2 regions of the Agromyces sp. Root1464 genome follow, and region 1 is predicted to be linked to the other one. Evidence: riboswitches for the same ligand, from Rfam matches in the RefSeq annotation. Region 1 holds a riboswitch; the other holds the start of a gene.

Region 1 (5,360 bases):
TGTTCGCGGGCTCGCTGCTCGGCTCCGTCGCAGGCGTGGTCGTCGGCTCGGCGATCGCGCAGGCGTTCCTCCCTGATCCCGCGGCGTTCGAGGCGGGCGGCGATGGCGGCGACGCCGGTGCCGGAGACACCGGCGGCGATGCCGCGGCATCCGATGGTTACGACGGGACGGGTGGCGACTCCGGTGGTGACTTCGGAGGCTTCGGCGACTTCGGCGGCGGCGATTTCGGCGGCGGCGGAGACTTCGGGTTCTGATCGCCTCGTGCCGGCCGGCCCGGCCACCGCGGGCAGCATCTGCGATGACGGCGGCAACGGATAGGGTCGCACCATGAGCAAGCAGGACGGCTCGTCGCGCCAAGTGACCACCGGTCCGGTCGACGATTCGGCGACACCGATCCTGCACGTCGACATGGATGCGTTCTTCGTCTCCGTCGAACTGCTGAAACGACCCGATCTGCGCGGCAAGCCGGTGCTCGTCGGGGGAACGGCAGGTCGCGGTGTCGTGTCGGCGGCCAGCTACGAGGCGCGACGATACGGCGTGAACTCGGCCATGCCCATGTCGCTCGCGCTGCAACGCTGCCCGAACGCAGTCGTACTGCGCGGCGACTACGCGAGCTACACCGAGTATTCGCGCCGGGTGATGAATATCTTCGAAGAGGTGACGCCGCTCGTCGAGAAGCTCTCGATCGACGAGGCGTTCCTCGACGTCTCGGGTGCCCGCCGGCTCCACGGCAGCCCTGCCGAGATCGCGTGGCGCCTGCGTCGGCGCGTGCACGACGAGACCGGCCTCACCTGCTCGGTGGGCGTCGCGGCCACGAAGTTCGTCGCGAAGGTGGCCTCGAGCCGTGCCAAGCCCGACGGCATGCTCGTCGTTCCGGCCGACCGCACACTCGAGTTCCTGCACCCGCTGCCGGTCTCCGCGCTCTGGGGCGTCGGCAAGGTCACCGAGGAATCGCTTACCCGCATCGGGCTCCGCACGGTCGGCGATGTGGCTGCCATGCCGGGCGACGCGCTGCAGCGGGCTCTCGGGCCCGCACTCGCCGCGAAGCTGGCCCACCTGTCGATGGGCATCGACGCCCGCGACGTCGTCACCGGGCGTGAGGAGAAGAGCATCGGGCACGAGGTCACGTTCGGGTACGACCTCACCGATCTCGAGCAGTTGCGGCGCGAGCTGCTGCGGCTCTCCGACGACGTCGCGGTGAGGCTCCGACGTGCGGGTGTCGTGGGCCGCACGGTCGTGCTGAAGCTTCGGTACGGCGACTTCCGAACTGTCACGCGGTCGCGCACCCTGGGTGAGCCGACCGACGTCGCGAGACGCATCTACGACGAGGCATCCGCTGCGCTCGGCGAGCTCGCCGGCGACGGTGCCCGCATCCGTCTCATCGGGGTGCGGGCCGAGCAGCTGCGGCCCTCGGGGAGCGGCGCCATGCTGTGGGACCCCGACGAGGAATGGCGCGAGGCCGAACGCACGATCGATGAGGTGACCGCGCGGTTCGGTCGCGGGGCGGTGCGCCCGGCGTCGCTCGTGAGCCGTGCGGCAGACCGAGTCGAGTCGTCGCGTCGCAAGGATCCCGACCGCGGCGACGTCCGCTGAACACGCTGCCGGCGATTCCCGCAAGGGGTGGTTCGCGGAGGGGCGCGCGGGTAGCGTGGACCCATGGCTGAACTCGTTCTGGACCTTGCCGAGACCGTCGCCGGCGTCGGCGTGAAGACCTCGTACGGCGATGCCGTCGACATCGACGGCACGACGGTCGTGCCCGTCGCGCTCGGATACTACGGCTTCGGCGCGGGGAGCGGCTCCGACGGAGCTGGCGACCAGGCGGGCGGTGGCGGCGGTGGCGGACTCTCCATTCCGCTCGGCGCATACGTCGGACGCTCGGGCGATGTGCGCTTCGAACCGAACCTCATCGGTCTCCTGCTCGTCGCCACGCCCCTCGTCTGGGTCACCGGTAAAGCACTGCGAATGGTCATCCGCGCGCTCAAGCGCTGAGGCCGTCCTGCGGTCGCGCGAGGGGTCGTGGCCGCCGTCGCTCGGGCCATCGGCGTATACTCGTGCTCGAACACGGGAGTCCGGTGAGCCGGGCTGAGAGGAAGGTTCTCAACCTTCGACCGTCGAACCTGATCTGGGTCATGCCAGCGCAGGGAGGCCAACCACATCTCAATTTCCCGTGCCTCTTTCCACGAATCGAAAGGGCACGACAGTGCACACTGCAGCATCAGAAACCAGCAGCCCCTCCACCCCCCGCACGTCACGCGACCTGCGCTGGCGGGTCGTCGACATCGTCGTCGCCAGCGTCATCGGCGTCGCGACAGGGCTCCTGTTCCTGTTCTGGAACAACGTCGGCTACGCATGGTTCAGCGCGGCCGATGCCCTCACGCCCGGGCTCGGCGGCGTCGCCGTCGGCATCTGGCTCATCGGCGGCGTGCTCGGCGGGTTGATCATCCGCAAGCCGGGTGCGGCGCTCTTCGTCGAACTGCTCGCGGCGATCGTCTCGGCGCTCGTCGGCAACCAGTGGGGCATCGAGACGATCTACTCGGGCCTGGCACAGGGTCTCGGCGCCGAACTGGTGTTCGCGATCTTCGCCTACCGCCGCTTCGGCCTCGTGCCCGCGATGCTCGCGGGTGCGGCCGCCGGCGCCGCGGCGTGGACGCTCGAGCTCTTCGTCTCGGGCAACCTCGCGAAGTCGGCCGAGTTCCTCGGGCTCTACTTCACGACCGTCGTCATCTCGGGTGCCGTGCTCGCAGGGCTCCTCGGCTGGCTCATCGTGCGCGGTCTCGCTGCGACGGGTGCTCTCAGTCGCTTCGCCGCCGGTCAAGACGTGGCGCAACGGGTCTGACGTGGGGCGCGTTTCCGAAACCACCCGACCCGCGCGCGTGGAGGCGCGCGGGTGGGGGTGGCGGCACGCCGGTCGCAAGCGAACCGCGCTCGACCGCATCGACCTCGTCGTCTCGCCGGGGGAGCGGGTCCTGCTGCTCGGGCCATCCGGGTCGGGTAAGTCGACCCTCCTGCACGCGCTCGCCGGAGTTCACGGCGGGGCCGAGGAGGGTGAGGAGTTCGGCTCCCTCCTCATCGACGGCGAGTGGCCCGGCGCCGTACGCGGTCGGGCGAGCCTCGTTCTGCAGGATCCCGACTCGCAGGTGATCCTCGCGAGGGTCGGCGACGACGTGGCGTTCGGGTGCGAGAACCTCGGCATTCCGCGCGACGAGATCTGGCCGCGCGTGCGTCGAGCCCTCGACGAGGTCGGTCTCGACCTCCCACTCGACCACTCGACGAGTGCACTCTCCGGTGGTCAGAAGCAGCGGCTCGCCCTCGCCGGTGCGCTCGCGATGGGCCCGGGCCTGCTGCTCCTCGACGAGCCGACGGCCAACCTCGATCCTGCAGGCGTCCACGAGGTGCGGCAGGCCGTTGCTCGCACGCTCGATCGCACGGGCGCGACGTTCGTCGTGGTCGAGCACCGCGTCGACGTCTGGATCGATCTCGTCACCCGGGTCGTGGTGCTCGGCCGTGATGGGCGCCTCATCGCCGACGGCGAGCCGCAGGAGGTCATCTCGACGCAGCGCGACGCGTTGCTCGCGGCCGGCGTCTGGGTTCCGGGCGTGCCACCGGCGGTGTCGGCCGCACGGCCCGTGCCCGCGGCATCCGTCGTCGACCTCGAGGGCATCGGTCTCGCCATCGGGCGACGGAGCGACGCCGTCGTGCGCAGCGATCTCTCGCTCGCGCTGCCGCGGGCGGCGTCGACGGTGCTCACCGGTCCGAACGGTGCGGGCAAGTCGACGCTCGCGCTCACGATGGGCGGCCTGCTGCCACCGCTCGGCGGTCGCGTGCGCGCCTCGGAGGCATTGGCACGCGGCCTCAAGACGGACCCCATCCGCTGGCGATCACGCGAGCTCCTCTCGCGGATCGGCACCGTCTTCCAGGAGCCCGAACACCAATTCGTCGCGTCGACCGTGCATCGCGAACTCGAGGTGGCACCTCGCGCACTCGGACTCGATGCCGCGACGACTGCTCGGCGCACCCGTGAGGTGCTCGAGCGACTGGGCCTCGATCGCCTCGCCGAGGCGAACCCCTTCACGCTGTCGGGCGGCGAGCAGCGGCGGCTCACCGTCGGATGCGCGCTCGTCTCGCAGCCCGGCGTGGTGATCCTCGACGAGCCGACGTTCGGGCAGGACCGATTGACCTGGATCGAACTCGTGATGCTGCTGAGGGGTCTCGTCGACGAGGGCACGACGCTGCTCTCGGTGAGCCATGACGCCGCCTACCTCGATGCGCTCGGCGACCAGCACCTCGACCTCGGGAGCGACGCCCTGCGCATGGAGGCTGCGGCATGATCGCGACCCAGCGACTGCACCTCGTCGACCGGGTGAACCCCGTGAGCCGGCTCGCCGCGGCGATGCTGCTCACCACTCCGCTGCTGCTGACCGTCGACTGGGTGAGTGCCGCCGTCGCACTCGGCGTGCAGCTCGTGCTCTTCGCGATGGCAGGCGTGACCCCGAGGGTGCTCATCTCGCGCGGATGGCCGATCCTCATCGCCGCACCGATCGCCGGGCTGAGCATGCTGCTCTACGGCCAGCCGGAGGGAACCGAGTACTGGTCGTTCTGGCTCGCCCGCATCACCGACGGATCGATCGAGCTCGCGGTCGCGGTGACCGTGCGCGTGCTCGCCATCGGGCTGCCCGCGGTGCTCCTCTTCATGAACGTCGATCCGACCGAACTCGCCGACGGGCTCGCGCAGATCGCGAAGCTCCCGAGTCGCTTCGTGCTCGGTGCGCTCGCGGGAGCGCGACTCGTGGGGCTCTTCATGGAGGACTGGCGGGCGATGGCGCTGTCGCGCCGTGCACGCGGCATCGGCGATCACGGCGTGATCCGCAGGTTCGCGACGATGGCGTTCGCATTGCTCGTGCTCGCGATCCGGCGCGGCAGCAAGCTCGCCACCGCGATGGAGGCTCGCGGGTTCGGTTCCGATCACCCGCGAACATGGGCGCGGGAATCGCGAGTCGGCTGGCCGGATGCCCTACTGCTCTGCATCGCCGTTGCCATCGCGGTCCTCGCGATCGGTTGCGCCGTCTGGGCGGGAACCTTCCACGCGGTGTGGGCGTGAGCGGGATCGATCCGCACGGCGCCGCCGCGGCGGGCGCCGCGGCATCCGCAGTGCGAGTCGTGCTCGAACGGCGCCGGGCCGCGGGTGCCCAGGTCGTGGCGATCGATGGACCGAGCGGTTCGGGCAAGAGCACGCTTGCCGACGCGCTCGTACGGGCGTGGCCGGGCCCTGCTCCCGAGCTCGTGCGTCTCGACGACGTCTATCCCGGCTGGAACGGCCTCGAGCCGGCCGGCGCCACGGTGGCGCACGAGCTCGTCGCGCG
Region 2 (5,360 bases), 1.1 Mb from region 1:
GCACCCGCACGCCGTATCGCGCCGAGACGCTCTCGGCCTGCGCGATCGCCTCGGCCCACGTCGCCGCGACGACGGGAGGACCGTCGCCGGTACCCGCGAGCACCGCGAGCTCGCCGAGGTTCGGGGTGACGAGGTCGGCGAGCGGCAGCAGCTCCCGGATCGCCTCCTCGGCGTCGGCGTCGAGCAGGCGGTCGCCGCTTGTGGCGACCATGACCGGGTCGAGAACGACGATCGGCGGGCGGGCGCGTGCGAGCCACTCGGCGACGGTGCGGATGACCTCGGCGTTCGCGAGCATGCCGAGCTTCACCGCGTCGATCGTGATGTCATCGCTGATCGCGTCGAGCTGTGCCGCGAGGAAGCTCGCCGGCGGCACATGCACCTCGCGCACGCCCCGCGTGTTCTGCGCGGTGAGGGCGGTGATCACGGCCATGCCGTAGCCGCCGACGGCCGAGATCGACTTCAGGTCGGCCTGGATACCGGCGCCCCCCGAAGGGTCGCTGCCGGCGATGCTCAAGACTCGTGCGGTCACCACTCGTGCGCTCATCGTGCCGCCTCCCATCGGGTCGTGAGATCGCGGGCCACGGCGCGCGGGTCGTCGGCCGTGCAGATCGCCGAGACGAGGGCGACGCCGGCGGCGCCGGCGTCGCGAAGCGGTGCCACGTCGGCCAGCGTGATGCCGCCGATCGCGACGCACGGCAGCACCGCCTCGGCGGCGAAGCGGGCGAAGCCGTCGATGCCGAGGGCCGGCGGATGGTCGGGCTTCGTCGCCGTCGGCCGGATGACCCCGACACCCAGGTAGTCGACCGTGCCGCGCGGCATCCGGCGCAGTGCCTCGAGGTGGGCGGGCGCGTTCGCGGTGAGGCCGACGACGGCGTCGGCGCCGAGCCGGTCGCGAGCGATCGCCGCTGCGGCGTCGCCCTGGCCGAGGTGCACGCCGTCGACGGGCAGTCCGCTCGCCCGCGCCGCGATCGCGAGGTCGAGGCGGTCGTTCACCAGCAGCGCGGCACGGCCGTCGATCGCGGTCGCGAGGTCTTCGAGCAGTCGAAGCAGGTTGGACGTGCTGTCGACCTTGTCGCGCAGCTGCACCACGCGCACCCCGCCGTCGACGGCCGCCGCGACCACCGATGCCACGCCGCGCTCGCCGCAGAGCGCGGCGTCGGTGACGAGGTAGGTCGAGAGGTCGAGTGCGGTGCGGGCGCTCACGAGCGCACCAGCGCAGCGGCGGCCTCGATGCCCGTGACATCGCCGGTGACCCCGCTCGCGTCGACGGTCGCGACGCGCACGCGTGCACGCTCGACGACCTGTTCGGCCGTGAGCTGCGCGAGCGCGTCGAGGAAGCGCGGCGCGAAGGTGCCCGGGCCCACGGTGCCCACTCCGCCCGGATCGGCCGCGGCGATCTCGGCGGCCACCGTGTAGACGAGGGTCGCCGCGACGGCGCCCGCGAACGGGTCATCGCTTGCCGCGAGGAACGCCGCGGTCACGGCGCCGAGTGCGCAGCCGCCGCCCGTCACGAGGGTGAGGAGCGGGTCGCCGTTCGCGACGCGGGCGATGCGGCGGCCGTCGGTGATGAGATCGACGGGGCCCGACACCGCCACGACCGAGCCGTGCGTCGCCGCGAGGTGAGCCGCGGCATCCGCTGCCGAGTCGGTCGCGTCGGAGGTGTCGACCCCGCGGCCTCCGGCCCCCGCTCCGGCGAGCGCCATGATCTCGCTCGCGTTGCCGCGGATCACGGTCGGCCGCCCGGCGAGCAGTTCGTGCGCGAGCGCCGTGCGCACGGGCAGCACGCCGACGGCGACAGGATCGAGCACCCACGGGGTGCCGGCCGCGTTCGCCAAGGGCACCGCCTCCCGTGCGGCGTCGCGCTGCTCCTCGGTGGGAGTGCCGAGGTTCACGAGGAGACCCGAGGCGATGCCGGCGAAGACGCCGGCCTCACCGCGGATGTCGACCATCGCGGGCGCCGCGCCGAGCGCGAGCAGGGTATTGGCCGTCACGTTCGTGACGACCTTGTTGGTGATGCACTGCACGAGCGGCGTCGCCTCGCGAACGAGGTTCAGCAGTTCGGCCGAGTGCCGGGCAGGGTCGATGGACAGACGATCGCTCAACGCGACATCCCTTCGCTAGTTCGAACTAGATCAGGTTCGACGGGTGTGTTCTCAGCCATGCCCGCTTCGGGTGAAGCGGCGCACGGCACCCCGTGTCACTGCGGTCGAGCCTAGCGGTCTGCTCTCGTGCTCACGGCAACGAGAACGGGGGCGGATGCCGCGTGGCATCCACCCCCGATCGGTGCGTGTCGGCTCAGCTCGCGCGACGAGCCCGCACGCGGACGATCCCGTACGCCGCACCGCCGGCGGCGATCAGCGCGAGCGCCAGCCATCCGAGCAGGTCGACGAGCGGAGCTCCGGTGGACGCGAGGCCCGCGTTCGCCGAGGCCGCGCCCGAACCGGCCGCGGCGACCGTGATCGACGCCCTCGCGACCTCGATGCCGTCGATGGTGACGACGATCGAGTGCGCCCCCGTGGGCGTCGACGCGGGGATGGTCCCCGTGAACGTGAATCCGCCGTCGCCGTTCGTCGTCACCGAGCCGAGCGTCTGCGGCGTGGAGTGGAGCTCGACCGCGACGTCGTCGACTCCGGGGGCGAGGTCGCTGCCGACGACCGTGATGCGGCCGCCGGGCACGAGATCGCCGGTCACCTCGACCGAGCCCTTCACGGTGGTCGGGTCCACCGCGGGCGGCGCCACCACGGTCACGGCGGCCGACTCAGCGGATGCCGCGGAGGTGCCGACGGTGTTCCGTGCGGCGACGGTCGCCGTGTAGTCGCCACCCGCGAGGCCGGTGAAGGTTCGCGTCGTCGTGGCGCCGGGCACCGAGACCGGGGCGGCGCCGTTCAGCGAGACGAGGTACTCCGTGATCGGCGAGCCGCCGTCGGCGGGCGCCGTCCACGACACGGTCACGTCGGTGCCGGTGACCGCCGCGACGGGGGCGTCAGGTGCGGCGGGCGCCGTGGCGATGACCTCGGGATCGTCCGGCAGCGCGCTGAAGAAGGTGCCGACCGCCGCGATCGCCTCGTCGGCGAACGCGAGTTGCGCAGCGAGACCCGCGGGGTCGGGCCGGTCGGCGTATCGCCCGGGCAGGTCGTTCACGTACCACCACTCGGTCATGTACTCCTTGTAGGTGCCGTCGCCGTTGGAGTGGATCCACTGCTGCGCGATCGGTGCCGGCTGACCGCCGACGGTGCGCGAGCGGTCGTACTCGAGCAGGTAGGGCACCTGCAGCTTCTTCGCCGTGGCGAGCGCCTTCGAGGTGTCGCCGCCCGGGAAGTAGTCGACCTGGCCCGACACTCCGGGCACGTACTGCGTCACGAGGTTCGGCAGGTACTTCGTGACGAGGTCGCCGTAGAAGTCCGCGAACTCCGAGCCGGTGTCGCGGATGTGCAGGTCGTTGCCCGAGTTGCCGTCGAGGCGCAGGTCGAAGAAGTAGACCTTCGCGACGTCGTTCGCGACGGCCTGCCGGTTGACCTCCTTCAGCACGGCGCGGGTGTTGTGGCACCACGTGCCGCCGAAGAGCAGCACGTAGTCGCCGTCGCTCTCGAGCAGCTTCACGAGCTCGGGGTAGGTGACCGTCTGCACGCGCCAGTCGGCGTCGGCATCGTCGAGCACCGTCGCCCCGCCGTAGACGTCGCGGCCGCCGTAGGCGGAGGCGTGCTTGGCGTTCACGACCTCCGAGGTGAACGTGAACTGCGAGCTCGTGTCGAGGTCCGCTGCCGTGCCCAGCACTGCGGCGACCTCCGCCTTGTAGGCGGTGAGCGCGGCGGGGTCGGCGAGCTGCCCGGCGGTGACCGGCGTCGTGATCGCCGAGACGATGCGGTCCTCAGCACCGTCCGCGAGGTGAGAAGAGTCGTAGACGAACAGCGTCGGGTCGTCGCCCCCGTCGAACGGAGTCTGCGTGTCCTTGCCGAGGGCGTTCGCCACGAGCCGCGCCCAGAGCGGGGCCACGTCGGCATTCGTCGTCGTGCGGATGTCGAGGCGACTGCCGTCGAGACGCGGGTCGAAGTTGTAGATGCGCTCGACACCCGCGGCCTTCGCGACCTCGTTGATCGGGCCGACGGTCGCCGCCGTCTGGGCGTCTTCGGGTCCGCCGATGAGGAACGCGAAGCGCCCCTCCTGGCCGAGCAGGTACTCGAATCGCTCGAAGGTGACGGTCTCGTAGACGCTGTCGGCACCGAGGCCCTCGTACGCGTCGGCGAAGTAGTCGACGGTGTCGGTCGGGCTCTCGGGAGCTGCAGTCGCCGGAGCGGCCGCGATACCGCCGAGCACGACGGTGCCGGCGATCGCGAGCGCCGTCAGCATCGCCGCCCGCCTCGGGGTGGGGCGCTGGTGGTCGGGCACGGTGCTTCCTCTCTGTTGGGGGTGGAGCTGGGGCTGTCGGAGACGGGACGGGTCGGTCATTCGGGCACGGATGTCTCGTCGGGCTGGTCGGCCTGGGGCGACGCGTGCGCGCGGCGACGGGCGAACAGCCGCTGGCCGAGCAGTGCGAGGGCTCCCACAGCCACGAGGGCGACGAGGATGCCGGCACCGGCGAGCCACTCGGGCGTGCCGCCGCTCGAGGCCGCGGTGTTCTCGACGGCCTGGGCGGTGGGCTTCGCGGTCGATGCGCTGATGGTCACCGACTTCGACACGCTCGACACGGGGGACTCGCCGACGGCGTTCACGGCGACCAGGGTCGCCGTGTAGGCACCCGCGCCGAGCACGGTGAAGGTGTGCGAGGTCGCCGTCGCGGCCAGCGGGATCGCCGTGCCCTTGTTGAGCGAGAGCTTGTAACCCGTCACCGGGGATCCGCCGTCGGCCGGCGCCGCCCAGGTCACGGTGAGTGAGCTGCCCTTGGCGACCAGACGCGGGGCGGCCGGGGCGAGGGGAGCGGTCGCAGCGACAGCCGCCGGTGCGGCAGCGCCGGGCTGCGACGCGCTCGCCGATTCATCCGACTCGCCGGAGTCGCCCTCCGACGTGCTCCCGGAGCTGCTGCCGCCGGAGGTGCCCGGGTTCGGGGCGGGCGCCGGTGCCGGTGCGGGCGCGGGGGCCGGGGCGGGTGCCGGCGCAGGTGCCGGGGCGCCGCCGCCGCCGAGCGCGGGCGGCGGATCCTCCTGCGTGCTGTCGTACGGGTAACCACCCGCGTCCTCGCAGGCTCCGAGGTCGAAGTTGATGGAGCAGAGGTCGCAGACGTCGCCGGCGGCCTGCGCCGAGCTGCTGCTGAAGAGCACGAGCGTCGGCACGCTGATGGCGAGCGCGAGGGTCGCCGCGAAGCCGCGGAGGCCGCGAGCGCGGCGAGCGAATCGGGGTCGGGAGGTCATGAGGGTCTTCCTTCT

The links. A riboswitch is a leader RNA that binds a small molecule or an ion and turns the genes downstream of it on or off. The one in region 1 is predicted to bind thiamine pyrophosphate.
Region 2: linked by a shared signal. The riboswitch ahead of thiM (hydroxyethylthiazole kinase) and the one ahead of ASD23_RS08925 (ECF transporter S component) in region 1 are both predicted to bind thiamine pyrophosphate.

What each region holds. Positions count from the first base shown of each region.
Region 1 is NZ_LMFU01000002.1:661,023-666,382, reverse strand. It holds gene ASD23_RS08940 (hypothetical protein) at 1-254, shown strand, start outside; gene ASD23_RS08935 (DNA polymerase IV) at 328-1,593, shown strand; gene ASD23_RS08930 (hypothetical protein) at 1,657-1,989, shown strand; TPP riboswitch at 2,052-2,161, shown strand; gene ASD23_RS08925 (ECF transporter S component) at 2,201-2,836, shown strand; gene ASD23_RS08920 (ABC transporter ATP-binding protein) at 2,838-4,328, shown strand; gene ASD23_RS08915 (energy-coupling factor transporter transmembrane component T family protein) at 4,325-5,098, shown strand; gene ASD23_RS08910 (AAA family ATPase) at 5,095-5,360, shown strand, end outside.
Region 2 is NZ_LMFU01000002.1:1,748,526-1,753,885, reverse strand. It holds gene ASD23_RS13680 (bifunctional hydroxymethylpyrimidine kinase/phosphomethylpyrimidine kinase) at 1-544, opposite strand, end outside; gene thiE (thiamine phosphate synthase) at 541-1,203, opposite strand; gene thiM (hydroxyethylthiazole kinase) at 1,200-2,102, opposite strand; TPP riboswitch at 2,093-2,205, opposite strand; gene ASD23_RS13665 (fibronectin type III domain-containing protein) at 2,296-4,386, opposite strand; gene ASD23_RS19115 (fibronectin type III domain-containing protein) at 4,443-5,345, opposite strand.